Regions from separate parts of the Vibrio gallaecicus genome, predicted to be linked through region 2. Evidence: riboswitches for the same ligand, from Rfam matches in the RefSeq annotation. Region 2 holds a riboswitch; the other holds the start of a gene.

Region 1 (16,399 bases), 1.6 Mb from region 2:
TCATCACAAGAATAATCTCTTTTACATCGATGAGTTTATCAGGAATAACAAGGACTCCTGATGGTATCGATAATGCCATTGCAAGAGCTAATCCACCCCGTAACCCGCCCCATGTCAGTATCTTTACCGCCCAAGGGTTATACTCTCTGTAGCGTTTAAACCCTAAGTATGAAATGTAGACACTTAGGTAACGTGCTCCTAAGACTAACGGAATTGAAAAAGCCATTAATATCCAGTCTTCTTTATGAAAATCAAAAAGCAGCATAGACATACCGATAAGTAAGAATAGGACACCATTTAGGAATTCATCGATGAGCTCCCAGAAATGATCTAAGTGTTCTTCGCTTTCTTTAGAGAAGCCAATAAAGCGTGTCCAATTTCCTATCATAATGCCAGATACGACCATGGAAAGAGGACCTGACACATGTATAACGTCTGCAAACACGTACCCAGCAGTTGGAATTCCTATTGTCAGTAACAGTTCCATTGAATGGTCATCAGTTGCACTGATTAGGTAATGGAATAGGAGACCCAATGCGAAGCCATAAACAATGCCACCAATTGCTTCTTGTGCGAATAACATACTGACACTGCCTACTGTTGGTGTTTCTGTGCCAAAGGCTATGGTGAAAATAGTCACGAAGATCACTAAACCGAATCCATCATTGAATAATGATTCTCCTTCAATTTGAGTTGAAATACGTTTGGGCGCATCCAACTTTTTGACAATGGCGAGAACGGCAATCGGATCGGTTGGCGATATTAATGAACCAAACAATAGGCAGTATATAAAATCAAATTCAATTCCTATGAGATGACAAAATCCGTATAGGACTCCGCCAATGAAAAATGTAGAAAAGAGTGTTGCCCCTAAAGCAAGCACTGTAATTTCCCATTTTTGATCTTTTAGGTTTGGAAGCTTAATGCCTAATCCACCGGCAAAAAGTAAAAAACCTAGAATCCCCTTAAGTAAGAAGTCTTCGAAATTAATACTTGCTACTGTTTCTGAGGCGAGTTGGGATAGTTGAAACCAATCGTTTTGCCCTGCAATTAAAATCAGTAGCGACAGCATCATTGATCCTGCTGTAATTGCGATAGTTGTTTGCATCTTACCTATTTTGCTATTTATAAATGCTATGAGCATTGCTGCTGCAGAAAGGAAGCAAAGCGTATAGTAGACCGACATATTGAGCTCTTATTGTGTAACAAATTATTACATAAGATTCTCATTTTTAAGTGAGTAAATAGCAACCACTTTTTGTCATGCTATTGTGAATTTGGCTTATTAGTCTTTTACAAAATTAAAGCTATTTTAGACGTCTAGATTTCTACTTTTTATATGGTAGGATGGATGGATAACTAAAGGAATGAGGCTGTACTGTGGGAAGTAATATTAGACAACAAATTGTTGCTCAATTAGAACAGAGAATTTTGCTGATTGATGGTGGTATGGGCACTATGATTCAGGACTACAAGTTAGAAGAGAATGATTATCGAGGAGATCGTTTTGCTGATTGGCATTGTGATCTTAAAGGTAATAATGACTTGCTTGTGCTTTCTAAGCCTCAACTCATCAAAGATGTTCATAACCAGTACTTGGAGGCTGGGGCTGATATCTTAGAAACGAACACATTTAATGCAACTACCATTGCCATGGCTGACTATGACATGGAAAGCCTTAGTGAAGAGATCAATTTCGCTGCGGCAAAACTCGCTCGTGAAGCTGCAGATGAATGGACTGCTAAAACTCCAAAGAAACCTAGGTATGTTGCAGGTGTTCTTGGACCTACTAATAGAACCTGTACGATATCTCCGGATGTGAACGACCCTGGATTTCGGAATGTTACGTTTGACGAATTAGTTAAGGCTTACTCTGAGTCAACCCGTGCACTTATTAAAGGTGGTGCGGACCTTATCTTAATTGAAACTATCTTTGATACTCTTAATGCTAAAGCTTGTTCTTTTGCTGTTGAAACCGTATTCGATGAAGATGGTATTATTTTACCAGTGATGATCTCCGGTACAATTACTGATGCTTCAGGGCGAACTCTTTCTGGCCAAACAACAGAAGCTTTCTACAATGCTTTACGCCATGTAAAACCGATATCCTTTGGTCTTAACTGTGCATTAGGTCCGGATGAATTACGTGAATACGTGAGTGAACTCTCTCGTATTTCTGAATGCAGTGTTTCTGCTCACCCAAATGCTGGTTTGCCTAATGCTTTTGGTGAGTATGACCTTTCCCCTGAAGATATGGCAGAGCATGTTAAAGAATGGGCTGAAAGTGGCTTCCTCAACCTAATTGGTGGTTGTTGTGGTACTACACCAGAACATATTCGTCAAATGGCAGAGGTCGTTGAAGGCGTTAAACCTCGCCAGTTACCCAACATTCCAGTAGCTTGCCGGTTGTCAGGCTTAGAGCCTCTTACTATTTCAAAAGAATCTTTATTTGTTAACGTTGGTGAACGAACCAACGTAACTGGTTCTGCACGTTTCAAACGATTGATAAAAGAAGAACTGTACGATGAAGCATTGAGTGTTGCTCGCGAACAGGTTGAAAATGGTGCACAAATCATCGATATCAACATGGATGAAGGTATGCTTGATGCAGAAGCTTGCATGGTTCGCTTCTTAAATCTATGTGCTTCAGAACCTGAGATATCTAAAGTACCAGTCATGGTTGATTCTTCAAAATGGGAAGTAATTGAGGCAGGTCTTAAATGTATTCAAGGTAAAGGCATCGTAAACTCCATCTCTTTGAAAGAAGGCAAAGAGAAATTTGTTGAACAAGCTAAACTTGTGCGACGTTATGGGGCTGCTGTCATTGTGATGGCATTTGACGAAGTTGGTCAGGCTGATACAAGAGAACGAAAATTAGAAATCTGTACGAATGCCTATAACATTCTTGTCGATGAAGTTGGTTTCCCACCTGAAGATATTATCTTTGACCCGAACATTTTCGCTGTTGCTACTGGTATTGATGAACATAACAATTATGCGGTTGATTTCATTGAGGCTGTCGGTGATATCAAACGAGATTTACCCCATGCAATGATATCAGGCGGCGTGTCTAACGTTTCATTCTCATTCCGAGGAAATAATTACGTACGTGAAGCTATTCATGCCGTATTCCTATATCACTGTTTTAAAAATGGTATGGATATGGGGATCGTTAATGCTGGGCAACTAGAAATTTATGACAACGTTCCTGAAGACTTAAGAGAAGCAGTTGAAGATGTCGTTTTAAACCGTCGTGATGATTCGACTGAACGCTTGCTAGATATTGCGACAGAGTACTTAGAACGTGCTGTTGGAAAAGTTGAAGACAAATCAGCGCTGGAGTGGCGAACTTGGTCTGTGGAGAAGCGTTTAGAGCATTCTCTAGTCAAAGGGATTACTGATTTCATTGTCGAGGATACAGAAGAAGCTCGCGTGAATGCTTCTCGCCCTATTGAGGTAATTGAAGGTCCCTTAATGGATGGCATGAACGTTGTCGGTGACTTGTTTGGTGAAGGTAAAATGTTCTTGCCTCAAGTGGTTAAATCCGCTCGAGTAATGAAGCAAGCTGTTGCTCATTTAGAACCTTTTATTAACGCGACTAAAGATGTGGGAGCCACAAACGGTAAGATCCTACTTGCAACAGTTAAAGGTGATGTTCACGATATCGGTAAGAATATTGTAGGAGTTGTGCTTCAGTGTAATAACTATGAAATTATCGATCTTGGTGTCATGGTTTCTTGTGAAAAAATTCTTAAAGTAGCCAAAGAAGAAAATGTCGACATTATCGGTCTTTCGGGGTTAATTACTCCCTCTCTTGATGAAATGGTTCATGTTGCCAAAGAGATGGAACGACAGGGTTTTAAGCTTCCATTGCTCATTGGTGGTGCAACAACATCAAAAGCGCACACCGCTGTTAAAATTGAACAAAACTATTCGGAGCCAGTTGTGTACGTTAACAATGCATCTCGTGCCGTAGGTGTGTGTACTTCTTTGCTGTCGGATGAACTAAAACCTGATTTTGTTGAAAAGTTAGAGTTAGATTATGAGCGGGTTCGTGATCAGCATAATCGTAAAAAACCAAGAACCAAACCAGTATCCTTAGAAAGAGCAAGAGCTAATCGAGTGAATATTGATTGGGCTAACTACACACCGCCAGCTCCGACTAACCCTGGTGTTCACATCTTTGATGACTTCGATATTAAGACGTTACGAGAGTATATAGATTGGACTCCTTTCTTTATGACGTGGTCGTTAATGGGTAAATACCCTGCAATTCTTGATCATGAAGAAGTCGGTGAAGAAGCTAAGCGTTTATATAAAGACGCAAATGAACTGCTAGATCGAGTTGAGAAAGAAAAATTACTCGAGGCTCGTGGTATGTGTGCGATGTTTCCAGCCAATAGCGTTGGTGATGATATTGAGGTTTACACTGATGAGTCTCGAACTGAGGTACTCAAAGTATTGTATAACCTTCGTCAGCAAACTGAAAAACCGAAAGGCTTTAACTACTGCTTATCTGATTACATCGCACCTAAAGAAAGTGGAAAACCAGACTGGATTGGTGGTTTTGCTGTGACGGGTGGTATTGGTGAACGTGAATTGGCTGATGAATATAAAGCGAATGGCGATGATTACAATGCCATTATGATTCAAGCTGTCGCGGATCGCTTAGCCGAAGCTTTTGCTGAGTACCTCCATAAAGAAGTGCGTAAGAATATTTGGGGTTATTCTCCGGATGAAAACTTAACCAATGATGATTTAATCCGCGAAAAATACCAAGGTATTCGCCCAGCACCTGGTTACCCAGCTTGTCCAGAGCATACTGAGAAGGGAACGTTGTGGGAATTAATGGATGTTGAGAAGGCAATAGATATGTCTTTAACAACTAGTTACGCCATGTGGCCCGGCGCCTCTGTTTCAGGTATGTACTTCTCACACCCTGACTCTCGCTACTTTGCTATTGCTCAAATACAACAAGACCAAGTGGAAAGTTATGCTGATCGCAAAGGTTGGGATATGTTAGAAGCTGAAAAATGGTTAGGTCCAAACATTAACTAGTGTTATCTGGACTGATATCGATTAAAAAGGGTTGCTGATGGGCAACCCTTTTTATTTTTTGAAACGTTTAATCTGAGGTTAGTCTTCAAAAAGCTCTTTGTGTAATTTTTGGATAGCAGCACGAGAAACCGATTCATGAAGCAAGAAGCATAAGTTATGCGGGCTTGCTCCATAGCAAATCATTCGCAAGTTAAAATCTTCTAGTGTTCCGAAAACTTGTTTAGCATAGCCTTTACTCTCACTCATATTGTTACCAATTAGAGCAACTAAACATAGGTTATGTTCTATATCTACAGTACATAACTCTTCCAGCTCTTTTCTGGCGATTTCTGGAAGCTCGGGAGCGCCACCTGATGTGTCTGTTTGATCAAGAGTTAAAGATACGCTGATCTCTGACGTGGTGATTAGATCTACAGATATCTTATGTTTTGCGAGAATCTCAAACACTTTGGCTAAAAAGCCATAAGCATGGAACATGTTAGCACTGCGTAAAGTGACCATTGTTTGATTACAACGTAAAGCTAAAGCTCTGAATAGAGGAGAGCTTTCCACTTGCTGACGAATCCAAGTTCCTCCTTTTTCAGGTTCTTTAGATGAGCCAACGAAAACAGGTATTTGATGACGTAAAGCTGGTACAAGGGTTGAAGGGTGTAGAATTTTTGCACCAAAATTCGCCATCTCAGAAGCTTCACTAAAGCTAATTTCAGGAATAGGAGAGGCTTTTGGTGCGATTCGAGGATCGGTTGTGTAAATCCCAGGAACATCGGTCCAAATTTCTAGCCCAGATGCTTGGACAGACTCTGCAATTAATGCTGCTGAGTAATCACTTCCACCTCGACCTAATGTTGTGGTGTTTCCGTCGCTGTCCGCACCTATGAACCCTTGTGTGACAACTACTTGAGAATGACACAATGGGATTAGCTTTTCTGTTGCTAATGATGAAATCTCATCTAATAGCGGTTCAGCTTTACCAAAAGCATTGGTTGTTCTTAGTACTTCACGAATATCAAAGCGCACAGCTTGCGTGCCTCTTTCGCGCAATATTTGAGCGAGAAGGTGAGTTGACATTAGTTCACCACAAGCAACAAGGTGATCGGTGAGTTTTGCACTCGACTGGAATGATGCAGCTTCTGCGGCGCTAGCGATGTTATCTAAAATGGTGTGAATATCTTTTTCAACGGCAACAGGATCAGCAAGCTCATCCAAAATTGCATGGTGAATTTCAGTTAATTGGCGGAGCAGTTCTGATCTGCGAGTTTTATCTTGAACACCATTGGCAAGTTCGACTAAAAGATTAGTTACGCCTGAACAAGCACTGCTCACTATGAGTTTTGTATTTGGGTTGTTTTCGATAATAGCAGCACAACGGCTCATTGATTCAAAGTTGGCAACACTTGTTCCACCAAACTTAGCGACATTAAAAGAACCAGCTACATTAATTGCGCTCACGATGTTTCTCCCACGACTTCCTAAATAAAATTACGGTTGGTAATCCAACATCCAATGTTTGAAGAGAGTTTTTGAGCAATTAGAGAGGTATTAATAGAATTGTAAACCTCAGAAGCTCTTCACCATATAGAAATGATGACAGTCGACGGGATTCAACCCAATCAACCGATAACACGAGCCCACATGCTTGTATTATCTCGGCATTGCTCCCCCTGAATATTTTGTATTGGAAATGAGGTTCCACAAAATATCTGCCTGGGCAATGCTCCTCTTCTGCTTGATAGCCATTTCATTGAACGTTTTTGTGATAAGAATGTCAATCGGTAACTGAATATAAATAGTAAATTAAATTTAACAACTTTGTGACACTGGTTTGACCTCATACTTACGGCTAATTGATGCCTGTGAAAAATTGTTTTAGTGTGGATATCTAAATCACTGACTCAGGGATGCACATGTCTAGTTTTCACTCTCCAAATTCTCTCCAAAGCTTTATTCCTCCTCAACGAACGTTAATGGGACCAGGACCTTCCGATATTTCGCCTCAAGTTCTTCAAGCGCTTAGTCGCCCAACTATAGGTCACCTTGACCCTTTATTTATTGGCATGATGGATGAACTTAAGCAGCTATTGAAATATGCCTTCCAAACTGAAAATGAATTCACAATTGCTGTCTCTGCGCCAGGTAGTGCGGGTATGGAAACCTGCTTTGTTAACTTGATAGAACCAGGTGAAAAAGTCGTAGTTTGCCGAAATGGTGTCTTTGGAGAACGCATGCGTGAAAACGTAGTACGTTGCGGTGGTGAAGCCATTTTAGTTGATGATGAATGGGGTGCTCCTGTTTCTGTTGAAAAAATCGAGCAGGCACTAAAAGCCAACCCTGATGCAGTTGCAGTGGCATTTGTACATGCAGAAACTTCTACAGGTGCACTTTCTGATGCTGAGGCTATTTCTCAGGTTGCAAGGCAGTATGATGCGCTTTCTATTGTTGATGCTGTGACTTCTCTTGGTGGTGTGCCTTTACTTGTTGATGAGTGGCAGTTGGATGCAGTTTATTCAGGTAGTCAAAAATGCTTGTCGTGTGTGCCAGGGCTATCTCCTGTGACCTTATCTAAAAAAGCAGTGGATAAAATACAAAAGCGTGAGACCCCTGTACAAAGTTGGTTTTTAGACCAAAGCCTTGTCTTAGGATATTGGAGTGGAGAAGGGAAGCGTAGTTACCATCACACGGCTCCTGTAAATAGCTTATATGCTCTACATGAATCCTTAGTTGCGCTTAAAAATGAAGGGCTTGAACAAGCTTGGGCAAGACATCAAAGCATGCACAATAAGCTAAAGGTTGGGCTTGAAAAACTAGGCTTTTCGTTTGTGGTTTCTGAAGGTAGCCGCTTACCTCAATTGAATGCTATTTATATACCTGAAGGCACTGATGAAGCTAAAGTTAGAGGAGACTTACTTGAACAGTACAACCTAGAAATTGGCGCAGGGCTGGGTTCATTAGCTGGAAAGGCTTGGCGTATTGGTTTAATGGGCTATGGTGCTAGAAATGAAAATGTTTCTCTATGCTTGAGAGCTCTAGAGGAAGTAATGAACTAGCTGGTAACTAGTTGATTTATCTCTTTACATAGTTAGTGTTGGTAAATAGATACGTAACTTAAATAGACTAACCAGTAGAGCTGTCTCGTTTAAAGAAAGCCCTTCCAACTAGTCATAGAGGAAGGGCTTTTTTGTATCATTTAGCTGAAGATACTGCCGTCGATACTGGTTGGTATTGTATTTGAGAAAAGTCTTTTAATGGGAACAAAAACTCGGCTTCTCTGCGTATTTGCTCAGCTTTACTTACCTCACCTATACCTTGGTATGCCAGGACCAAATTACTGTAGAATGCAGGTCTTGGCTTGCTTTTTATAATCTCTAATGACCAATCAATGTACGGCTGAATTAGCTCAGGATCGTTTTTATACAAACCTATATTTAAGTAAGTACTATAAACATCCCAATCAAACCTATCCTTCCAAACGACTGGGTTGGTGACTTGCTTCAGGACATCTGGGTTTTTAGGGCGTGATTGCTCAAATTTGGTCAATATATAATTCGTGTGCAATGCACTTAGCATGTAAAAGCCAACAAGTATCGGCAAAACTAAACTGGTAACCCGAAATGTTGTCTTATTAATCACACCAAAGCTTTTTTGAGAATAGCGTGAGACGCGTTGATCAACCCAGTAAAGCAAAATGATGAAAGTAATCCAGTGAACAGCTGAGTGATAAAATGGATATTCTAGCTGAGAATGCAAAACAATAGGGATGAAGAGGGCTAACATGGCCAACCGAGTGCCTTTACTCGCACTTGATATTCTAACAAGCACTAGCCCAGCTGCGAGAAAAATACCAATTAAGGGTAAAATTCCACCTTCTGCACCCCAGTAAAGTAATTCATTGTGAGGGTGATCCATTGCAGGTAATCCCGGGCGATAGCTGCTATTTAGCTGGTGCTGGCGTGCAGTATAAAGCGTATATTCAGATTCAAATTTGCCATAGCCGTAACCAGTCAATGGCTTTTCTGTCAGCATATCGAGAGTTTGGGGAAAGGTATAAGCTCTTGGGCTCTCTAAATGAGCTCTCTTAGAAGCTAGGCTGTCCCCTGTGTTTATAATAACAAAACCGATGGTAATCCCAACAACAGCAGAAATACACCATCCCAGAAAGCGTTTTGTTGTTGAAAATCGGTAGAGGTAAGGAAGAATAAGCAGAACCCCAATGATACTCGCTAGCCACCCAGTACGAGAGGCAATAATGATGAGCAGAGGAATAGTGACTGTTGGAATTATGTAAAGAAGGGCAGATTCACTGAGCTTATGATTGTATTTGTGAGGTTGCCTGGCCAGTAAATAAGCTGAAAGCACAAGTCCTGTAGCAAGAAAACTTGCCATTACATTCGGCTGTTGGAAAATACCATAGGGTCTATTACTTATGGTGTTATAGCCAAAAATATTTCCAGGCTCAAGGTGGAAAAATTGAACATAGCCAAAAAATGCTTGCAGTAAGACAGCTAGCACAATGAACCACAGAAGGCGCTGCTTATGTCTATTACTGAAATGAAACTGTTGTAATAAAACGAAGAAAATAAAGCCAGTCCATAGTCCTACTAGTCGGCCTGCTGCACCAGAAATATCAGCATTGCTGTATAGGATTGGAGTGGTAAGTATTACACAACTGATAAATAAACCGATGGTCAATTTGGTGTAGCGAATTACACGGTTTGTTGCTAGTTGATAAAAGCCAATCGCCAAGCTGAAGCTGAGAGCGAACCAAGTGGTTGGATTAAAGGAGAGTGCTAAGCCTGAGCCTCCGGGGTTAGGCATGAAAAAATGCATAGCAAGAAGAAACACTACCGCTAAGGAAGCAAGAAATACTCGATTTAAAGGAAGTGCTTGAGTATTACTATCTAATTGTGTCCCGCTTTTATGTATTGTGACCATATATCCTAACCTTGGAAAAAGAAGAGCTTGCCTTATCAAGCAAGCTCTACACACTAACATTTTTTGCGATTGCTCGCTGTCGGAGATTTACTCTCGACGATTATAGCTTTTTATAACTTTAACATGGGCTTAAGGAATCGAGCTGTATGAGAACCTTCGACTTGCGCCACATCTTCTGGTGTTCCTGATGCAATGATTTTACCACCGCCTTGCCCACCTTCCGGGCCTAAATCAATAATCCAATCCGCTGTTTTGATTACATCTAAATTATGCTCAATGACGACAACCGTATTTCCATGGTCTCTAAGCCTGTGTAAAACGACTAACAGCTGCTGAATATCGTGGAAGTGTAACCCTGTGGTTGGTTCATCCAAAATATAGAGTGTTTTTCCAGTATCGCGTTTGGACAGTTCTCGTGCTAGTTTGACACGTTGAGCCTCCCCTCCAGAAAGTGTTGTTGCCGCTTGACCTAATCGGATATATGAAAGCCCTACATCCATTAATGTTTGTAATCTTCTAGCTATTACCGGAACAGGCTTGAAGAACTCATGCGCATCTTCGACAGTCATCGCTAATGCTTCATCAATGGTTTTTCCTTTGTATCTTACTTCTAAAGTTTCTCGGTTATAGCGTTTACCTTTACAAACATCACAAGGAACATAAACATCAGGTAAAAAGTGCATTTCTACTTTGATGACGCCATCGCCTTGGCACGCTTCGCAACGACCGCCCCTTACATTAAAGCTAAATCTTCCTGGTTTATAACCGCGAGAACGAGACTCTTGAGTTCCTGCAAACAATTCTCGGATTGGAGTGAAGATTCCCGTGTAAGTCGCTGGATTTGATCTTGGCGTTCTGCCTATTGGACTTTGATCGATGTCGATCACTTTATCGAAGTGCTCTAATCCTTTCATTTTTTTATAAGGAGCAGGCACTGCCGTAGTCGCACCATTTAATTGGGTATGTGCAACCTTAAAGAAGGTGTCATTGATTAACGTAGATTTACCAGAGCCCGATACACCAGTGATACAGCTAAATAACCCAACAGGTATCGTTGCGGTAATTTCTTTTAAGTTGTTACCAGTAGCTCCGATGATTTCGACCACTTTCTTTTTATCAATCGGCGTTCTTTTTTCTGGAATGGCAATTTCTTTTTTACCACTGAGATATTGACCTGTCAGTGAGTCAGGGTTTTCCATTATTTCAGCCATTGTCCCTTCAGCAACTACATGACCACCATGCACACCAGCTCCCGGACCAATATCAATGACGTGATCTGCACACCTGATTGCGTCTTCATCATGCTCAACAACTAATACGGTGTTGCCAAGATCTCTAAGGTGGATCAATGTTTTGAGCAAGCGCTCATTGTCTCGTTGGTGGAGACCGATAGAAGGCTCATCTAAAACATACATTACCCCCATCAAACCAGCACCAATTTGGCTAGCTAAACGGATTCGTTGAGCTTCGCCACCGGATAAGGTCTCAGCACTTCGTGAAAGGTTCAGGTAATTTAAGCCAACGTTAACCAAGAAGTGCAGTCGATCATTAATCTCTTTCATGATCTTTTCTGCTATTTGAGCGCGTTGACCTTCCAGCTTCAATGTTTGGAAAAAATGAAGTGCATCTGCAATGCTCAATTCTACAATTTCCGGTAAAGCGGTATCCGCAATAAAAACATTTCTAGCTTCTACTCTTAATCTTGTTCCGCCGCAGCTAGAGCAAGACTTAGTCGAAATGTATTTGGCTAAATCTTCACGAACAGCGCTCGATTCCGTATCGTGGTATCGACGCTCTAAGGTATTTAAAATACCTTCGAAAGGATGTCTTTTTAATCTGATATCGCCGCGGTCATTGATGTACTTAAATTCAACTTCAGTATGCCCAGAGCCTTTTAAAATGATGTCTTTTGTCTTCTTGGGAAGTGAAGAGAAAGGAGCATAGAGATCGAAACCATAATGCTCAGATAAAGACGTGAGCATTTGGAAATAGTAATAATTCTTTTGATCCCAGCCTTTAATCGCACCTTCAGCAATACTTAACTTTTCATCTAAAATGACTCTGCTTGGGTCAAAATATTGTTGAACACCTAAACCATCACATGTACCACATGCTCCTGCGGGGTTGTTGAAGGAAAAGAGCCTTGGTTCCAATTCTTGCATGCTATAACCGCATTGGTTACATGCAAAATTAGCAGAGAAGACTATTTCCTCTTGGTCGGTTTCATCCATCCATCCAGCTACTGCTATGCCACCAGAAAGTTCTAGTGCGGTTTCAAAAGATTCTGAAAGTCGCTGCTGTAGATCAGGGCGTACTTTAAAACGGTCAACGACAACTTCGATAGTGTGTTTTTTATGAAGTTCTAATGCTGGTGGATCGGATAGATCGCAAGTCTCACCATCAATTCGAGCGCGAATAAAGCCCTGAGCTGCAAGGTTTTCGAGCGTTTTAACATGCTCACCTTTACGTTCTTTCACAATCGGGGCGAGCAACATCATTTTAGAACCTTCAGGAAGTTCTAAAACTTTGTCTACCATTTGACTTATGGTTTGAGCTGCTAAAGGAGTGTGATGCTCCGGACATCGAGGCTCCCCAACTCTTGCATAGAATAAACGTAAGTAATCATAAACTTCGGTTATTGTACCAACCGTTGAGCGTGGGTTGTGGGATGTTGACTTTTGTTCGATAGAGATTGCTGGAGATAAGCCTTCAATGTGGTCAACATCGGGTTTTTCCATTAAAGAGAGAAATTGGCGAGCATATGCTGAAAGAGATTCAACATAGCGGCGTTGTCCTTCTGCATAGAGGGTATCGAACGCCAATGAGGACTTACCTGAACCTGAAAGCCCTGTGATAACAATCAATTTATCTCGGGGAATTGTCAGATTAATGTCTTTAAGGTTATGCGTTCTCGCACCTCTAATTTCTATTTTATCCATCTCTACCGACCCTGTGTTTTTAGTGGGTAAAGTATTACATAGTGTGAGATTTGTGCAAAGTTTTACTGGATAAAAAAACAGTAAAAAGAAAGGCGACCAATTTGGTCGCCTTTATAATATTTATTAAAATATGAGTTTATGCTTCTTTTTTAGTTGAATGCTTATCTAACTCAACTTTTTTCTGGTCTTTTTTATACAAGTTCTCAAAGCAGTAATTAGTTGCTTCGATATAGCCTTCAACGCTACCACAATCGAATCGGTTACCTTTAAACTTGTAAGCAAGGACGCAGCCTGATTTTGCTTGTTTCAATAAAGCGTCTGTTATTTGAATTTCGCCGCCTTTACCCGGTTCAGTCTGTTCTATCAACTCAAAGATATCAGGTGTCAAAATATAACGACCAATTATTGCAAGGTTACTTGGTGCTGTACCTTGTTCTGGCTTTTCCACCATATTTTCAACACGATAAATATCGTCTTTGATCATTTCACCTGAGATCACGCCATATTTGTGAGTTTCATCTTCAGGTACTTCCTGTACAGCAACAATTGAACAGCGAAAGTGTTTATATAAAGCAACCATTTGAGCTAGAACGCCTTGCTGTTCATTTACACATAAATCGTCTGCTAGCACTACAGCAAAAGGTTCATCACCAACGAGTTCACGACCGGTTAAAATAGCATGCCCTAAACCTTTCATTTCACGTTGTCGAATATAGGTGAAGTTAGCGGCTTCAATTGTTTCTCTGATATTGACCAACAGTTCTTCTTTGTTGGTACCACTGATTTGATGTTCAAGTTCGTAGTTCTTATCGAAATGATCCATGATCGAGTGCTTACCTCGACCGGTTACGATACACATACCATTAATCCCAGCTTGAATCGCCTCCTCTACGCCATATTCGATAAGTGGTTTATTGACCACTGGCATCATTTCTTTTGGCATAGATTTCGTTGCTGGTAAGAATCGTGTACCGTAGCCTGCTGCAGGGAAAAGGCATTTATTAATCATGGTAAGCTCTTTATCTATGGATGTTTTTATGTCTGAAATTCTAGCATATCCAATGTGAAATTTTCATGAGTATCAGAGAGCATTATTAATATTTCACTTAACTAAATTAAGAAAGTAAATTCTGATTTGCCCACGCAATGGCTTGAACTCGGTTTTTGACTGCTAGTTTTCTAAATATCTGATAAAGGTGTGATTTGACGGTGAACTCACTAATAAATAAATCGTCTGCTATCTGAATGTTTGATGAACCAGCTTGCAGGCACCGAAGTACTTGGAGCTCTCGAATCGTTAAGTCGACATTGGTTGGAGTGGTATTAGTATCCACAATATTTCGGTAATAAAAAAGAAGTTGGCTTGCAACTTGTCTAGGTAGCCAATTTTGACCGTCTATAATGGCATGCAACCCTTTTGCGATATCTTGTTGGTTACTGCCACTGTAAAACAAGCCCTTTAATATCCCAAAGACAATCAACTCCGCGGTCGTTAGCCTTTTCGTTACATTAAATAATATAATTTCATAGTGCTTCCAAATCACCGGAAGGTTTTCATAGTGATTGAGTAAGTTATCGAATTGTTTGTGATCGACAAGTAAAATTCTGTTTCTTTGTTTTTGGTTCACTAACAGCAGTTCATTAGGTGTAATCAGTTGCAATGGTACTGACATATGTTTCTTTATTTGATCCACATGCAAATAAACACTTTCAGGGTCTAAACATAAAAAATGAATAGTACGAGCATAACTGGATTGTTTCATTGAGTAACCTTTGGAATGAGCAGTCAGAATACGTTGGCATTCAATCGTTCCATTCTCCATATGAGACTTAATGACTTGCGTTGCATATCAATGCGAAAAGTAAATGTGTGGTTTGTTAGTTGCTTTTTGAGTTACACACCTCTGAAAATCATGATTTATTAGGCTTTTATTTTTTGGTTTCTGACAAGTGTCGGATTGCGATTTATCAGTGTAGAAAAGCATGCTATTCTTGGTCGCTAAAAATTTTATGACACTATGAATTTAGACGGAGCAAATCATGGCTAGCCGTGGAGTTAACAAAGTTATATTGGTGGGTAACCTAGGTAATGACCCAGAAATTCGTTACATGCCAAATGGTGGTGCGGTAGCGAACATTACGATTGCAACGTCAGAATCATGGCGTGACAAAGCAACAGGCGAGCAACGCGAAAAAACAGAATGGCACCGTGTTGCTTTGTTTGGCAAGCTAGCTGAAGTGGCTGGTGAGTACTTGCGTAAAGGTTCTCAAGTTTACATTGAAGGTCAACTTCAAACGCGTAAATGGCAAGATCAGAGCGGTCAGGATCGTTACACTACAGAAGTTGTTGTTCAAGGCTTCAACGGTGTAATGCAAATGCTTGGCGGTCGTGCGCAAGGTGGTGCTCCTGCTCAAGGCGGCATGGGGCAACAGCAACAAGGTGGTTGGGGTCAACCGCAACAGCCTGCTGTTCAGCAGCAACAACAGCAGCAATATAATGCCCCTGCTCAACAAAAGGCACCGCAGCAAGCTCCTCAACAAGCTCAGCCGCAATACAATGAGCCACCTATGGATTTTGATGACGATATTCCGTTCTAAATCTTACACTTTTAATTAAATGTAATCGAAGATTCATTGCTAAGAATGGAAAAGCCGCGTTCATCGCGGCTTTTTGTTATCCAAAGTTGTTCACGCTTTGTTTACAACTGCATCTATAGTATAAGTAGCAATACGGTATAGTGTGAGTTGAAAAGGATTTCGTTATTCATGAGATATACCCCAACGCTGAAGTTGAGCACAAGATTAATTGCATTTGTCACTGTTATCGTTATTAGTGCAATGTTTATCCTCTTTATTGGGGGAACATTATCTTTTAAGCGAATAGGTCAGGAATACTTAAATCATTATTTGGTGGGTATTGTTGAAGTCGTGGATAAAGAAATGGAAGATCCTGATGCCGCCTATTCTATGCAGCGCTGGATGCCTAAAATGTTGCAAGCAAGCAACATTGTTGAAATGACCCTTTCAAACTCAACTGGTATTGTGTACCGGTTCAAAAATACGTCCCCCAGAATTGATTCAAATCGTCTTTATGAAGAAACATTTACCCTAGATCGGAATGAAGGCTATCAAATATCATTTAAAGCACTCCCTCCCTATATAGGTTACAGCTATTCGTTAGAAGCTATGTGGTCTATTACCCTAGCCGTTGCTCTTATCATTTTTTGCTTAGCTCGGGGTGTTCAATGGCTAAAAGAGCAATTACTTGGCTCTGAAATGTTAGAAGAACGTGGTCGTATGATCTTAGCTGGGCAAGTTGAAGCCCATGCCAAAGGAGATTTAAGAGAGTGGCCCTATACTGCTAGTGAAGCTTTAGATGTGCTTATTGATGAGCTACAAGATGCTCGTCAAGAACGAAGCCGCTTTGATACTTTCATACGAACACAAACCTTCCTCGATAAGCTCACAGGAAC
Region 2 (16,399 bases):
GCGTATTGAGTCACTACGTAACATGTAATCATTTAGTAATTTACAGTCACTAGGCGACAATATGTAATTGAAAGGCTTCCTTCTGGAGGCCTTTTTTGATCTAGGCGTCCAAAAAACAAGTATTCAAGGAGTACGGGTTTTGGTTACAGCGAGCTACGCCATTAAATGGATTGAGGAGAGTAGGGTAAACTAGGAAAAAGCACTTTGTCTTCTTTAATCAGAGTGTTCTTTTTATACGGTTTATTCAGTGCAACAAAAAGGCTTCCATATAGGAAGCCTTTGAAAGTTACTATTCGAAAGTCGAATCTTACAGCTTGTCAGTCAGCTCGATTGCTTGACCGATGTAGTTAGCTGGCGTCATCTCTTTTAAACGAACTTTTTCGTCTTCTGGAATCTCAAGACCATCGATAAATGCACGCATGCCTTCACCGTCTACACGCTTACCACGAGTTAGCTCTTTAAGCTTCTCGTATGGCTTTTCAATGCCGTAACGACGCATAACGGTTTGTACTGGTTCTGCCAATACCTCCCAATTTTTGTCTAGCTCAGCAAGTAGCGCTTCACGGTTAACTTCTAGCTTGCTAATACCCTTCAGAGTTGAAGTGTAAGCTATGATAGCGTAGCCCACACCAACACCTAAGTTACGAAGAACTGTAGAGTCAGTAAGGTCACGCTGCCAGCGAGATACAGGAAGTTTTTGTGCAAGGTGGCTGAACATAGCATTAGCTAGACCAAGGTTGCCTTCAGAGTTTTCGAAGTCAATTGGGTTAACTTTGTGCGGCATTGTTGAAGAGCCAATTTCGCCAGCAATTGTCTTCTGCTTGAAGTGACCTAGAGCAATATAACCCCAAACGTCACGGTCGAAGTCTAGAAGGATAGTGTTGAAACGTGCAATTGCGTCAAAAAGCTCTGCGATGTAATCGTGAGGTTCGATTTGAGTTGTGTATGGGTTCCAAGTTACGCCAAGAGATTTAGTGATGAATTCTTCGCTAAATTGGTGCCAATCAACTTCAGGGTAAGCAGATAGGTGAGCATTGTAGTTACCTACTGCACCGTTGATTTTCGCAAGAATCTCAACGCTTTCGATTTGCTTGTATTGACGTTCCATACGGTACGCAACGTTCGCCATTTCTTTACCCATAGTAGATGGGGAAGCTGGTTGACCGTGTGTACGAGAAAGAAGAGGAATATCGCGGTATTCTGAAGCCAGTGCCTTAATCGCATCAATAACGTTGCGAATTTCAGGAAGAATAACAGTATCGCGAGCTTCTTTAAGCATAAGAGCGTGCGAAGTATTGTTGATATCTTCTGAAGTACAAGCGAAGTGAATGAATTCATTAATCGCGTGAAGTTCAGGAACGTCTGCTACTTTCTCTTTTAGAAAGTATTCCACTGCTTTTACATCGTGGTTTGTTGTGCGTTCAATTTCCTTGATACGCATTGCATCTTCTTCGCTGAAGTTAGCAGCGATGTTATCTAAGAATTGGTTCGCTTCTGCGCTTAGAGTAGCCACTTCCGCAATCGATTGCGTTTCAGCTAATTTTTGAAGCCAGCGAACTTCAACAACAGTACGGTACTTTAGTAAGCCGTACTCACTAAAAATACTGCGTAGAGAAATTGTTTTACTTCCGTAGCGACCGTCTACAGGTGACACAGCAGTTAATGCTGACAATTCCATGTGAATCTCCTAGATATTTAAATAAGTTAGGGGGAAATAAAGAAGCTCGCAATTAAGCGAGCTAAAAATTAAATTCTTGCTAAAAGGATCTGAGCTTGCTCGATCATTTTCTTACGACCAAAAATAAGGTGGCGACGTTTGCCGCCAACTTGGCGCCAAAGTACCGCACTTCGGATACCAGAAAGAAGCAAAGCTCTTACTTTATGCTGGCTGGCAGTCTGCTGTAACACTGAAGGTGTTCCAGAAACTTGAATTCGAGGGCCTATTGGGCTGACAACGTCTAAATAGATGCTTGCAAGATTACTGAGCATTTGCTCATCAAATAAGTCAAAGTGCTCAACTTGTCGCTCAACCATTTGAATACGATCACCCAGTTGAGACATCGCATCATTGCGACCCGAAAGTTTACGCTCTAGCGCCATTAAGCTAATAATATAGCGGGTAATGTCACTACCTGCAGGAGTACTATCAATCCCTTTTACTAGGCATTCTAAGCCTAGCTTTAGGTTCGCTTCACGACCAAATACACCCACAGTATTGACTGGGTTGATATTTAAAATTGCATTGAGAGAGGCTTCGAAGGCATCGTTATCACAGTGACCGTCTTTCGCAACTTGTTGAACCAATGCCACAGCTTGGCATATTCCAGCAAACGCAATGGTGCGGTCATAAAGTGTATTAGCCACGTAGTAACTCCTTGTTGAATTATTGTATTAGATGCGTTTTTCGATGATACCGCCACCAAGGCAAACTTCACCTTGATAAAATACTGCTGATTGACCTGGTGTCACAGCAATTTGAGGCTCATCAAAAATGACTTTAATATTCTCATCATCAATAGGGATGATTGTACAAGGAATATCAGTTTGGCGGTAACGTGTTTTTACCGTGCACTTCATAACATCGGTAATTGCTGCGCGGTCGACCCAATGTAATTGCGAAGCAATTAACCCTTCAGACTTAAGAAGAGGGTGATCTTTACCTTGAACAGCAATTAGCACATTACGTTTTAAATCTTTTTCGCCAACAAACCATGGTTCTTCATTACCGCCACCACCTTTAGTACCGCCAATGTGTAGACCTTTACGTTGACCAAGAGTGTGGTACATAAGACCTTGGTGTTGGCCAATAACTTGGCCTTCTGGTGTCTCAATATTACCAGGCTGAGCGGGTAGGTACTTACCTAAAAATTCAGTAAACTTACGCTCACCGATAAAGCAGATACCAGTTGAATCCTTTTTCTTAGCCGTGATCAAATCTTGCTCTTCAGCAATGCGTCGCACTTCAGGCTTCTCTAATTCACCAACAGGGAATAGGCTGCGAGCAACTTGATCAGAGCTTAATGTATATAAGAAGTAGCTTTGGTCTTTGTTACCATCAAGACCACGTAGCATTTCGGGTTTTTCGCCAGCATCTAGCTGCTCTTGAGTTGGGAAAGTACGGCGAACGTAATGACCCATTGCAATGTAGTCTGCGTCTAGCACTTCATCCGCAAACTCTAAGAATGCTTTGAATTTGATCTCTTTATTGCAAAGAATATCTGGATTAGGCGTTCGACCTGCTTTGTATTCTTCTAGGAAATATTCGAATACGTTGTCCCAATATTCTGCAGCAAAGTTAATTGTATGTAGATGAATACCTAACTTGTCACATACCGCTTGTGCATCAGCAAGATCTTCAGCTGCTGTGCAGTATTCTTCGTTATCGTCTTCTTCCCAGTTTTTCATGAAAAGGCCTTCTACCTGATAGCCTTGTTGCTGAAGAAGATACGCCGATACTGACGAATCTACACCGCCGGACATACCGACAATTACTTTCTTTTCGCTGTTTCCAGAGCTGATATCTGACATGTCTAAACACCGTTACAATTACTTGGTCGCAGATTCTATCAGAAAGAGAAACAACGTGACAGATCCGAGACCAGAATCACAGTTTCAATTGCGCAAATAGTGCGCTGACTTTCTTGAGGAATCTCATGAGGCGAGGTGACTCGCTAGGATGTCAGAAGTATATGTGGCATAGTCGCACGAAATCCAAGACCTGAGATGAAAAAATGTCTGAACAAAACGAATTTATGCAAGAAGAGCAGTTAATTGAAATTATTGAAAATCAATTAGAAGACGGCCAGCCAGTTACAGTAAAAGAAACGTTGATGCGATTAATGATGACAGGGACACCTCGTGAAGATGCAATTGCTGCGATGGCGTGTGCACTTGCTATTGAAGTGTTCGATGTAATGAAAAATGGCGCTGAGTTCAATCAAAAGCGCTATAAAGAGCATTTAGATATGCTACCAGATTTAAGCTTCATGGAAGGTGAATAAAAAAAACATAGAGCAAACGTTTGCTATAGTTTCAAAGATTGCCGCGTTAAATATAGCGCGGTAAAATCCGCCCCCTATTTCCCCCTTGACTTAGACTGACCCTATGAAATTTCCTGGACAACGTAAATCAAAGCATTATTTTCCTGTTCATGCTCGTGATCCGCTAGTAAGCCAAGCGCATGAAAGTAAGAAAATGTCTCGTACGCATATTATCGGTATTGACCAAACATTGGTTGATATTGAAGCTAAGGTGAGTACTGACCTCATTGAAAAGTATGGTCTAAGCAAAGGGCACTCACTTGTTATTGATGACAAGTCAGCTGAAGCATTATACCAAGAGCTTAAAGAGAGCTGTTTAATTACCAATGAATATGCAGGTGGAACAATTGGTAATACATTACACAACTACTCAGTATTGGCGGATGATCGTTCAACACTATTGGGTGTAATGAGCCAAGATATTAAAATTGGTAGTTATGGTTACCGCTATTTATGTAATACATCAAGCAGAATGGACCTGAATCATTTACAAGGGGTGGATGGTGCCATTGGTCGTTGTTTTGCTTTAATAACAGAAGATGGTGAACGTACTTTTGCAATCAGCGAAGGTCAAATGAATCAACTTCAACCCGAAACCATTCCTGAGAAAATATTCAAAAATGCTTCTGCTTTGGTTTTAACTGCATATTTGGTTCGTTGTAAACCTGGTGATCCAATGCCGGAAGCAACAATGCAAGCAATTGAGTACGCTAAAAAATACGATGTACCTGTTGTACTAACTTTAGGTACTAAATTTGTTATTCAAGATGATCCTGATTTTTGGAAAGACTTTCTAGAGCAACATGTGAGCGTTGTTGCGATGAATGAGGATGAAGCTGAAGCATTAACTGGTGAAAGTGATCCCCTTGCCGCATCGGATAAAGCCTTGGATCTTGTTGATTTGGTTTTATGTACAGCGGGTCCTGTTGGCTTATTTATGGCTGGTTACACGGAAGATTCAGCAAAGCGTGAAACTTCTTTGCCTCTATTACCAGGTTCTATTGCTGAATTTAACCGTTATGAATTTAGTCGACCAGCTCATAAGGATTCATGTTTAAACCCAATTAAAGTTTATTCGCATATTGCACCTTATATGGGTGGACCCGAGAAAATTAAGAATACTAATGGGGCGGGTGATGCAGCATTATCTGCATTGCTTCATGATATGGCGGCGAATAAATATCATAAATCGAATGTACCTAATTCGAGCAAGCATCAGCATTCATATTTAACTTACTCATCATTCTCACAAGTTTGTAAATATTCAAACCGAGCAAGTTATGAGGTATTAGTTCAACACTCACCTCGTTTATCTAGAGGCTTGCCGGAACGAGAAGACAGTTTGGAAGAAGCATACTGGGAAAGGTAGAGTATATATTCTAAATATAACCTACCTGATACAGGTGAAAAAACAAAAAGGCTCCTAGTAGGAGCCTTTTTATTATTTAAACCAATTAAACATTAATTAGATAGCGAAATCTTCAAGAGACTTTCCAGAGTTCAGTAAGTCTTGGATAGCTGAAGGAGTACGACCTTGACCAGTCCAAGTCTTCTCTTCACCGTTTGTATCTACATATTTATATTTTGCAGGACGTGGTGCACGCTTTGCTTTCGGGCCTTTAGATTTAGTTTCACCAGAAAGTGCTGCAATTAGATCTGCCACATCAATACCATCTTTTGCTATTTGTTCTGCAATTGCTGCTAATTTTGCTTCTTGTTCAGCTTTTGCTGCACGTTCTTCAGCTTCAGATTCTTGACGCTCTTGAACTACTGTAGTTAGTTTATCTAGTGCTTCTTCTAATTGCTCAAGAGTTAATTCACGAGAGAATGCACGGAGGCTACGAATATTTAATAGAGTTTTAGTTAATTCTGACATGATATTTCCCATCAAGATGATTTTATTTAACTACCTAATAATAAACAGTGGTTTAAAATAAAACAAATAATATTTCATTTAATAAGTAATTAAATCTATTTTAAAACACACAAAACGAATAAGAATAACTGAATTTTGATAAGTGAATATTATAGGTAAAAATAATATGTATATATAAATTGAAACAGCTTTTTTATATATGTAATTAGTGGAATATTACCTGAGTCACTTTATTGATTGGTTCAAGATAGAAGGTAGCTTTTAATTGAACTTTCTTAGAATGATATGTTGCAATGTTTATCTCTATGAGTACAATTGCGGCTACCTGATGCGATAGCTTAGTAATATTATTGTTAAATTATAGTAACAATAGTGGATAATGTCGTCGCACGTAGAGGTGCAATTATAAAAAGTAATTTTTGTTGGGGTGATGCCAATGAACAAAAATGAAAGGTCTAATTGCCGAAGTAAATTGTATATCTAAGCAATTTGCTGGGGTTGTGCTCAATAGGTACAACACTGCCATAGTCTTAATTTTAAACTATGGAGCGCTACTGTGGGGTTGGGTGAAGTGTTCACTTCCCTTTCGCTTAGTTCAACATGACTTTGATAAGCTGTTATCAAAGTCATCTGCAGTAGATCTCTAGCCAAATAATAAACTGGTTTTTGAAGATCATGAATTTAATAGATTTTGCAACATCTCCTCTTTCTTTGCTTCCGCCCATTGTGGCTTTGAGCCTTGCTATCATCACACGTCGGGTACTTGTCTCGTTAGGTGTTGGTATTGTCATGGGTGCGCTTTTATTAGCTGATTACTCGTTAGGTAATGCTGCTGGCTATATTGGGACAAAAGTTTCTGGTGTCTTTATTGAAGATGGCGGAATTAATACTTGGAACATGAGTATTGTCGCGTTCTTGTTACTATTGGGTATGATGACGGCATTACTGACGTTATCCGGTGGTACACGCGCTTTTGCTGAATGGGCTCAATCACGAGTAAAAAGTAAACGTGGCTCTAAATTGCTAGCGGCTTTCTTAGGTGTGTTCATCTTTGTTGATGACTACTTTAATAGTTTAGCGGTTGGTGCCATTTCACGCCCAGTGACAGACCGCTTTTATGTATCCCGTGCAAAGCTAGCTTATATTTTAGATTCTACAGCGGCTCCAATGTGTGTACTAATGCCAGCATCAAGCTGGGGTGCTTACATCATGACAATCATTGGTGGCATCTTAGTCACTCATGGTATGACTGATTACTCAGCTCTTGGCGCTTACATTCGACTTATCCCAATGAACTTCTATGCAGTATTTGCTTTACTGATGGTCTTTGCTGTTGCTTGGTTTGGTCTTGATGTCGGCAAAATGCGTGACCACGAGATTGAAGCTTCGCAAGGTCGAGGTTTTGATGGCGATGAAAGCAACAATAAAGATGCAAGAGATCTTAATGAAGAGCTAGGCATTGAAGAAAGTGAAACAGGTTCTGTTGCTGATCTAGTGATGCCGATCGTTTCTTTGATTGTCGCAACCGTTGCTGCAATGATGTATACGGGTGGTCAAGCACTTGCGGCTGATGGTATCGCTTTCAATCTTCTAGGCGCATTTGAAAATACCGATGTTGGCAAGTCTCTTGTTTACGGTGGTATCTTAGGTTTACTTGTAGCACTTGGTACTGTGTTTAAGCAAAAGCTGCCAACAATCGATATTGTGAAAACAATGTGGATCGGTGCTCGTTCAATGTTTGGCGCCATTTTGATTCTGGTATTTGCTTGGACGATTGGTTCTGTAATTGGCGACATGAAAACCGGCGCTTACTTATCTTCATTGGTGCAAGGTAATATCGACCACCATTGGCTACCTGTTATCCTGTTCTTACTTGCTGGCTTAATGGCTTTCTCTACAGGTACTTCATGGGGCACATTTGGCATCATGTTACCAATCGCAGGTGATATGGCGGGTGCAACAGATTTAGCGCTAATGCTACCAATGCTAAGTGCAGTATTAGCGGGTTCAGTTTTTGGTGACCACTGTTCTCCAATTTCTGATACGACCATTCTTTCTTCTACTGGTGCTCGTTGTAATCACATTGACCACGTTTCTACGCAGTTACCTTATGCGTTATCAGTAGCTCTTGTTTCTTGTGTAGGCTTTATTGCGCTAGGTATGACAGCGTCAGTTGCCATTTCATTTGCAGCAGCATCAGCAACCTTTGTTGCCGTGTGTTTTGCCTTGGCGTATTTCTCTCGTTGCAAAATGGCAAACTGCGCGAGCAAAGCATAAGATTAAAAGCTTATACTTAAATAGAAATTAATCAGTTAAGGGAGGCGGAAGCTTCCCTTTTTTTATGCTTGTTAAGTTTATTCTTAATTAAGTGAAAAAACTTAGAATAAATGGTTGAAAAAGCGTGTCACCTTAGTTAGTGTGGAGACAAGACAGCAAACAACATAAGAGCTGATAACTATGCGTAAATTTGTAATGAACATTCATCATCACCATCACCCTATCTAGTCTTTCGGGGAGGTTTACGTATACCCGGGAGCAATTTTACTCCCGGAGGTTAAGTCAAAGAATTTAGATTTAAACCCTCGGGATGACAAAGTCTCCCGAGGGTTTTTTAGTTTTAGCTATTTAAAATTATTCAATAAATTCAATATTTTGCACAGGGATATAGCAATGCAGACACAACGCCTAAGAATCGCAATTCAAAAGAAAGGTCGCTTAAGTAAAGAGTGCCAAAACTTACTAAAAAAATGTGGTGTTAAATTTAACATCATGGGAGAGCAGCTTGTTGTTCATTCACTAAATATGCCAATTGATTTGTTACTTGTTCGTGATGACGATATCCCAGGTTTGATCATGGATGGTGTAGTGGACCTTGGTTTTATCGGAGAAAATGAACTTGAAGAAGTTCGTCTAGATCGTAAAGCTTTGAATGAACCGTGTGAGTTTGAAGCGTTACGCCGTTTAGATTTTGGTGGTTGTCGCCTCTCTATTGCGATCAATAAAGATGAAGATTACAACGGCCCTCAAGACTTAGCCGGTAAACGTATTGCAACAACTTACCCGCAGCTACTTAAAGCTTACATGGATGAGCAGGGCGTAGATTATAGTGCTTGTATGTTAACTGGTTCAGTTGAAGTTGCCCCTCGTGCAGGTCTTTCTGATGCCATCGCAGATTTAGTTTCAACAGGTGCAACGCTTGAAGCCAACGGTCTGAAAGAAGTGGAAGTTATCTTTAAATCAAAAGCGACTTTGATTCAGCGCCAGGGTGAATTTGATGCAGATAAAACGGCATTAATTGAAAAGCTTCTGACTCGTATGCAAGGCGTACAGCAAGCTAAAGAATCAAAATACATCATGCTTCACGCACCGACTTCCCAGTTAGAACAAATTAAAGCATTACTACCTGGTGCAGAAGATCCAACTGTACTTCCTCTTTCATCTGACCAAGATAAAGTTGCCGTTCATCTTGTAAGTACAGAAAATTTATTCTGGGAAACAATGGAACAGCTTAAAGAGCTTGGTGCTAGTTCAATCTTAGTTCTGCCAATTGAAAAGATGATGGGGTAAGTAAGATGAGAACCGTTGTATGGCAATCTTTAAGTGAATCTCAACAAGACTCAGTATTAGAGCGTCCAGCGATTACTGAAGGAGCAAATATCACTGCAGCGGTATCCGATATTGTCGCTAAGGTACGCTCTGAAGGCGATGCTGCTTTATTTTCTCTGGCTGAAAAGTTTGATCGTGTGACTCCTGAGTCTATTCGAGTGAGCACTTCTGAAATAGAAGAAGCCAGCGAACGCTTGAGTGAAGAAATGAAGTTGGCGCTTGAGCAAGCTTATAAAAATATAGCTAAATTTCATGAAGCTCAAAAGCCTCAACCATTACGTGTAGAAACCCAACCTGGTGTGGTGTGTGAGCAAATTACTCGCGCAATCAATACTGTTGGCTTATATATTCCTGGTGGAAGCGCACCACTCCCTTCAACGGTATTAATGTTGGGTGTTCCTGCTCAAATAGCAGGGTGTCGTAAAGTCGTACTGTGCTCACCACCACCAATTGCTGATGAAATTTTGTATGTTGCCAAATTATGCAAAATTGATGAAGTTTATAACGTGGGCGGTGCTCAAGCTGTTGCCTCAATGGCTTATGGCACTGAGAGTGTCTCTAAAGTTGATAAAATTTTCGGACCAGGCAACGCGTTTGTTACTGAAGCGAAAAGACAAGTCAGTAACGATTTCCGAGGTGCAGCTATCGATATGCCAGCCGGACCTTCTGAAGTTATGGTGATCGCCGATGAAATGGCAGACCCTGACTTTATCGCTGCTGATTTGTTGAGCCAAGCTGAGCATGGTCCTGACTCTCAGGTGGTACTAGTGACTCCTTCTCCTGTTATTGCTGATCAAGTTACAGAAGCTGTCCAGAAACAGTTGAAAGAGTTAACTCGTGCAAACATAGCTCAACAAGCACTAGCTTCAAGCCTGATTATTATTTCTGAATCTATTACTCAAGCTGTTGCGATTTCCAATTTCTATGGACCTGAGCACTTAATTGTTCAAACAAAGAACCCAAGAGAGTTATTACCATTATTAGATAATGCGGGTTCAATATTCCTTGGTGACTGGTCTCCTGAATCTGCGGGTGATTATGCTTCGGGCACAAATCATGTTTTACCGACTTACGGTTATACAAAAACGTATTCTAGTTTGGGGCTTGCTGATTTTTCTAAACGAATGACAGTTCAAGAGTTGTCAGAAGATGGGTTGAAAGTATTAGCTCCAACGGTTGTAACTATGGCAGAAGCCGAAGGCTTGGATGCGCACAAGCGTGCTGTGACCATTCGAGTTGAAAAGTTAAATAAAGCGAAATAAGGGCTGGGCATGGAAAAGTTAGCAAGAAAACAAGTTCAGGCGCTGACACCTTACTTGTCTGCAAGGCGTATTGGTGGTAGCGGAGATGTATGGCTAAATGCCAATGAATCTCCATTTGATAACGAGTACAACTTAAGTTTGTCTCGTCTTAATCGTTACAGCGAATGTCAGCCTAAAGAGTTGACTGATGCTTATGCTCAATACGCAGGTGTTAAATCAGAACAAACACTGACAACTCGTGGTGCTGATGAAGGTATCGAATTACTGATTCGAGCTTTCTGTGAGCCGAATGAAGACGCTATTCTCTACTGCCCACCAACCTATGGTATGTACGCAATTAGTGCCGAGACGATTGGTGTTGAACGTAAAGTTGTACCTTTGACGGCTGAATGGCAATTGGATCTTCCAGCTATAGAAGCACAACTAGATAATGTAAAAGTAGTCTTCGTTTGTAGCCCAAATAACCCAACGGGCAATCTAGTTGATCGTAAAGACATCATCAAATTGCTTGAAATGACGCAAGATAAAGCGATTGTCGTGATGGATGAAGCGTATATCGACTTCTGCCCAGAAGCGTCCACTGTTGATTTGCTTGAGCAATACCCGAACCTTGCCATTCTACGAACGCTGTCAAAGGCTTTTGCTTTAGCTGGTTTACGTTGCGGTTTTACGCTAGCCAATAAAGAACTTATTGATGTTTTATTGAAAGTGATTGCGCCTTACCCAGTACCAATTCCAGTAGCGGATATTGCGATTCAAGCACTTTCTGAACCAGGGCTTGCTAGAGCGAAATTTCAAGTTCTGGATTTGAGTGCAAATCGAGCTTATTTACAAGCGGGTTTACTCGGTATGCCGCAATTAACAGTATTTGATGGTTGGGGTAATTATTTGTTAGTTAAATTCCCTGATGGCGATGCTTTATTTAAAGCAGCATGGGATACCGGAATTATCCTACGTAATTCACCAATAGAAAATTGTGTGCGTATTAGCATTGGTAATCGAGAAGAGTGCGAAAAGACACTTGGATTTATTCGAAATTTTTATCAGTGATACATGTTAAGCCGTGAGGTTTGATAAGAAAGAATATTTAACCTAGCGACTTTTGCTAGGCGACAGATTTAAAATTAAAAGGAAGTTCAAGTGAGTAAACAACAGAAAATACTTTTCATTGACCGAGATGGCACCTTAATTGTTGAGCCTCCCGTTGATTTTCAAGTGGACCGTTTAGACAAACTAAAATTTGAACCGTTAGTTATCCCTAGCCTGCTGGCTCTACAAGACGCTGGGTATCGCTTAGTTATGGTGACTAATCAAGATGGTTTAGGTACTGATAGTTACCCACAAGATGAATTCGATGCTCCGCACAATATGATGATGGAGTTCTTTGAATCTCAAGGTGTTAAGTTTGATGATGTACTGATTTGTCCTCACTTTGATGAAGATAACTGCTCTTGCCGTAAGCCTAAGCTTGGAATGGTAAAAGAATACCTTCAGGGTGGAAAAGTTGATTTCCAAAAATCTGTTGTGATTGGTGATCGCATTACTGATCTTCAATTAGCTGAGAACATGGCAATCCGCGGTATTCAATATGGCCCGGATGCAGAAACGGATGGTACGCTTAACTGGCCACAAATTGTTAAAGATCTGACGGTTAACGCTCGTGTTGCTGAAGTGGTACGCACGACTAAAGAAACCGACATCAAAGTAGCAGTAAACCTTGATGAAACTGGCGGCAACAAAATTGACACTGGTATGGGCTTCTTTGATCACATGCTTGATCAAATTGCGACGCACGGTGGCTTCCAAATGAACCTGACCGTGAAGGGTGATTTGCACATTGATGATCACCACACGATTGAAGATACTGCATTAGCATTAGGTCAGGCATTAAAAGATGCGCTTGGTGAGAAACGCGGTATTGGTCGTTTTGGTTTCAGCCTACCAATGGATGAGTGTCTAGCTCAGTGTGCACTAGATCTTTCTGGTCGCCCGTATTTGAAATTCGATGCTAAGTTTAGCCGCGAACAAGTGGGTGATCTTTCAACTGAAATGGTGGTTCACTTCTTCCGCTCTCTAACCGACACACTAGCTTGTACATTGCACCTTTCTTCTGCTGGCAATAATGATCACCACATCATTGAGAGCTTATTTAAAGCGTTTGGTCGGACTCTTCGCCAAGCAATTAAAGTTGAAGGTAATGAATTACCAAGCAGTAAAGGCGTCCTGTAAGGCTTACGTTAGCAAGGAAAAAACAATGAAAGAGCAAAAAGTAGTCATTATTGATACTGGTTGTGCCAACGTTTCATCAGTGAAATTTGCCATTGAACGTTTGGGTTACGCGGTTGATATTTCAAAAGAACCAGAAGTCGTCCTTGCTGCAGACAAGCTTTTCCTACCAGGCGTAGGCACGGCTAGTGAGGCAATGAAGAACCTACAAGAGCGTGATCTTGTCGCCCTTGTGAAGCAAGTGGAGAAGCCTCTACTTGGTATTTGTTTAGGTATGCAGTTACTAGGCAAATTGTCTCAAGAGAAAGGTCAAAAGGCTGACGAGTTAGTTGAGTGTTTAGGCTTGTGTGATGGTGAAGTTCGTTTACTTGAAACGGGCGATTTACCCCTACCACACATGGGTTGGAACACAGTAACGGCAACACCTAACCACCCGCTATTTAAAGATATCGAAGAAGGCGAGTATTTCTACTTTGTCCACAGTTTTGCAATGCCAGTAGGTGACTACACCATCGCACAATGTGATTACGGTAATCCGTTCACTGCCGCAGTGCAAAGTGGCAACTATTATGGTGTTCAGTTCCACCCCGAGCGCTCCTCAAAGGCTGGCTCTAAGCTGATTCAGAACTTCTTGGAATTGTAATAAGGATTAGGCAGCGGCTAACGTTGCCATATAAGGAATGTAAATGATTATTCCCGCATTAGATTTAATTGAAGGTCAAGTAGTTCGCTTATTCCAAGGGGACTACGGGCAAGTAACAGAATACAAAGTAGACCCAGCAGAGCAGTTTAATCTGTATCACCAAGCTGGTGCTGGTTGGCTGCACCTTGTTGACTTAACGGGTGCAAAAGACACAACGGCTCGTCAGTTAGACTTGATTGCTAAGCTACTGGCTAGCACGCCTGCCAATATTCAGATTGGTGGTGGCGTGCGCAACGAACAAGATGTCGTTGACCTACTAGAAGCTGGCGCGCAGCGTGTTGTGGTTGGCTCTACTGCGGTTAAGCAACCAGAGCTTGTGAAAGGTTGGATGGAAAAATACGGCGCTGAAAAAATTGTACTGGCTCTGGACATTAACATTGACGAAAGCGGCACACGTAAAGTGGCAATTTCTGGTTGGCAAGAAGATTCAGGCGTGACTATTGAAGCGCTGATTGAAGACTACCTAACTGTAGGTCTTAAGCATGTTCTGTGTACTGATATTTCACGTGATGGTACGTTAGAGGGATCAAACGTAGAACTCTACGTTGACCTTTGTAAGCAGTACCCACAAGTGCAATTCCAATCATCTGGTGGCATTGGCAGCCTAGCTGATATCGAAGCTCTGAAAGGCAGCGGTGTTGCTGGTGTGATAGTGGGGCGCGCGTTACTGGATGGTAAATTCACCGCAGAGGAGGCATTTGCATGTTGGCAAAGCGAATAATCCCTTGTTTGGATGTCCGTGATGGACAAGTGGTGAAGGGCGTTCAGTTCCGTAACCACGAAATTATTGGTGACATCGTTCCGCTAGCACAACGCTACGCAGAAGAGGGCGCTGATGAGTTAGTATTTTACGATATCACAGCATCAAGCGATGGTCGTGTGGTCGATAAAAGCTGGGTGAAGCGCGTAGCAGAAGTGATTGATATTCCATTCTGCGTGGCTGGTGGTATTAAATCAGCGGAAGATGCTGCGCGTATTCTTGAGTTTGGTGCTGATAAAGTGTCAATCAACTCACCGGCATTGGCTAATCCGCAACTGATCACTGACCTTGCTGATAAGTTCGGCGTGCAGTGTATCGTTGTTGGTATCGATTCATACTTCGATAAAGAAACCGGTAAATATCAGGTTTACCAATTCACTGGCGATGAAGCGCGTACTAAAGCAACCAAATGGGAAACCAAAGATTGGGTGCAGGAAGTACAGAAGCGTGGCGCAGGTGAGATTGTGTTAAACATGATGAACCAAGATGGTGTCCGTAACGGTTACGATATCGAGCAACTCAACATGGTTCGCTCAGTATGCAATGTTCCATTGATTGCGTCAGGTGGCGCAGGTGCAATGGAACACTTTGCTGAAGCCTATAAAAAGACCAACGTGGATGGAGCACTTGCGGCTTCGGTATTCCACAAACAAGTCATCAATATTGGTGAACTTAAACAGTATTTAAAACAACAAGATGTAGAGGTGCGACTATGAGTTTTGAACCCGTAAGCTTATCAAAAACAGAAGTAGGCGCATTGTCAGAGCGTATTGATTGGGAAAAAGTGGGTGGCTTAGTGCCAGCTATTGTTCAAGATTACCAATCTAGCCAAGTGCTGATGATGGGATACATGAACCCAGCAGCACTTGAGAAAACAGGTGAAACCGGTCAAGTGACGTTCTTCTCTCGAACAAAAGAGCGCTTATGGACTAAAGGTGAAACTTCAGGAAATGTTCTTCAGTTAGCTAACATCTCTTTAGATTGTGACAACGATACTTTACTCGTTAAGGTCAATCCGATTGGACCCACTTGCCACACAGGAACAACAACATGCTGGGATGGTGATAAGCAAGAAGAAACACAAATGGTCTGGCTTCATCAACTTGAGCAGCTACTGGCTGCCCGCAAGGACGCCGACCCTGAATCTTCTTATACTGCCAGTTTATATGCCCGTGGCACCAAGCGTATTTCGCAGAAAGTGGGTGAAGAAGGCGTTGAAGTTGCGCTTGCGGCGACGTCGGGCGATAAGGCGGAATTAGTTTGTGAGTCTGCTGACTTGATTTACCACCTTATGGTACTGCTACAAGACCAAGGTTTGTCTATGGATGATGTAATCAATAAGCTTAAAGAACGCCACAAATAGTCAGTGTTCTGATAATAATTATCTTTAATGAAAAAGGCTTCCGAATGGAAGCCTTTTTATTTTGTACGAAGTGGCGAAATTAAGTGACGGTAAGCTTAGTTAATCGAATTGGATATCTTTATCCGCAACACTTTTTATATTTCTTATCACTCCCGCAAATACATGGGTCATTACGACCAATTTTAAAGCTTTCAATGGTTTGGTTTAAGCGTGGATCAATTTCAGGTTGTTGATTTTCTTCTTGTTCAGGGAAGGTGCCATCAATGTAATACCAAAGACCATCCTCACGAACAAAACGCGAACGTTCTTGCATGCAAAACTGTTCGGTACCGTCGTTGAAGTAAGCTTTAAACTCAACAAAGCCTTCGTTCTCATGAGATCCTTTGGTTGTATCAATGACTTCTAAACCTGCCCAGTCGCTGTCGATCGACTCGGCAATACCTGTTCTTTGCGCTTCTGCATTGCAACTAGGGTGGTAGGTAGTGATTACGTAATCAACTAAACCAAACACGTGTGCAGAATAACGAGAGCGCATTAACTGTTCTGGAGAAGTTACTTTAGCA

Evidence for each region. Region 2 has a riboswitch for lysine ahead of OCU78_RS08560 (Na+/H+ antiporter NhaC family protein). Riboswitches for the same ligand answer to the same signal wherever they lie in the genome.
Region 1: it holds a riboswitch for lysine, as region 2 does, so the genes downstream of both, lysC (lysine-sensitive aspartokinase 3) here and OCU78_RS08560 (Na+/H+ antiporter NhaC family protein) in region 2, are expected to answer to the same signal.

The regions. Positions count from the first base shown of each region.
Region 1 covers NZ_AP025490.1:368,021-384,419, forward strand. The annotation lists gene OCU78_RS01650 (cation:proton antiporter) at 1-1,186, opposite strand, end outside; gene metH (methionine synthase) at 1,381-5,058, shown strand; gene lysC (lysine-sensitive aspartokinase 3) at 5,137-6,507, opposite strand; lysine riboswitch at 6,612-6,788, opposite strand; gene OCU78_RS01665 (pyridoxal-phosphate-dependent aminotransferase family protein) at 6,963-8,102, shown strand; gene OCU78_RS01670 (PglL family O-oligosaccharyltransferase) at 8,239-9,987, opposite strand; gene uvrA (excinuclease ABC subunit UvrA) at 10,098-12,926, opposite strand; gene galU (UTP--glucose-1-phosphate uridylyltransferase GalU) at 13,063-13,935, opposite strand; gene OCU78_RS01685 (LuxR C-terminal-related transcriptional regulator) at 14,042-14,689, opposite strand; gene OCU78_RS01690 (single-stranded DNA-binding protein) at 14,967-15,524, shown strand; gene csrD (RNase E specificity factor CsrD) at 15,693-16,399, shown strand, end outside.
Region 2 covers NZ_AP025490.1:1,976,084-1,992,482, reverse strand. The annotation lists gene htpX (protease HtpX) at 1-28, shown strand, start outside; gene purB (adenylosuccinate lyase) at 308-1,678, opposite strand; gene hflD (high frequency lysogenization protein HflD) at 1,747-2,364, opposite strand; gene mnmA (tRNA 2-thiouridine(34) synthase MnmA) at 2,392-3,528, opposite strand; gene OCU78_RS08575 (hypothetical protein) at 3,732-4,001, shown strand; gene OCU78_RS08570 (inosine/guanosine kinase) at 4,105-5,409, shown strand; gene OCU78_RS08565 (H-NS histone family protein) at 5,506-5,916, opposite strand; lysine riboswitch at 6,301-6,478, shown strand; gene OCU78_RS08560 (Na+/H+ antiporter NhaC family protein) at 6,592-8,193, shown strand; His leader region at 8,397-8,532, shown strand; gene hisG (ATP phosphoribosyltransferase) at 8,587-9,483, shown strand; gene hisD (histidinol dehydrogenase) at 9,489-10,784, shown strand; gene hisC (histidinol-phosphate transaminase) at 10,794-11,834, shown strand; gene hisB (bifunctional histidinol-phosphatase/imidazoleglycerol-phosphate dehydratase HisB) at 11,925-13,013, shown strand; gene hisH (imidazole glycerol phosphate synthase subunit HisH) at 13,039-13,653, shown strand; gene hisA (1-(5-phosphoribosyl)-5-[(5-phosphoribosylamino)methylideneamino]imidazole-4-carboxamide isomerase) at 13,697-14,434, shown strand; gene hisF (imidazole glycerol phosphate synthase subunit HisF) at 14,416-15,189, shown strand; gene hisIE (bifunctional phosphoribosyl-AMP cyclohydrolase/phosphoribosyl-ATP diphosphatase HisIE) at 15,186-15,836, shown strand; gene OCU78_RS08515 (YchJ family protein) at 15,955-16,399, opposite strand, start outside.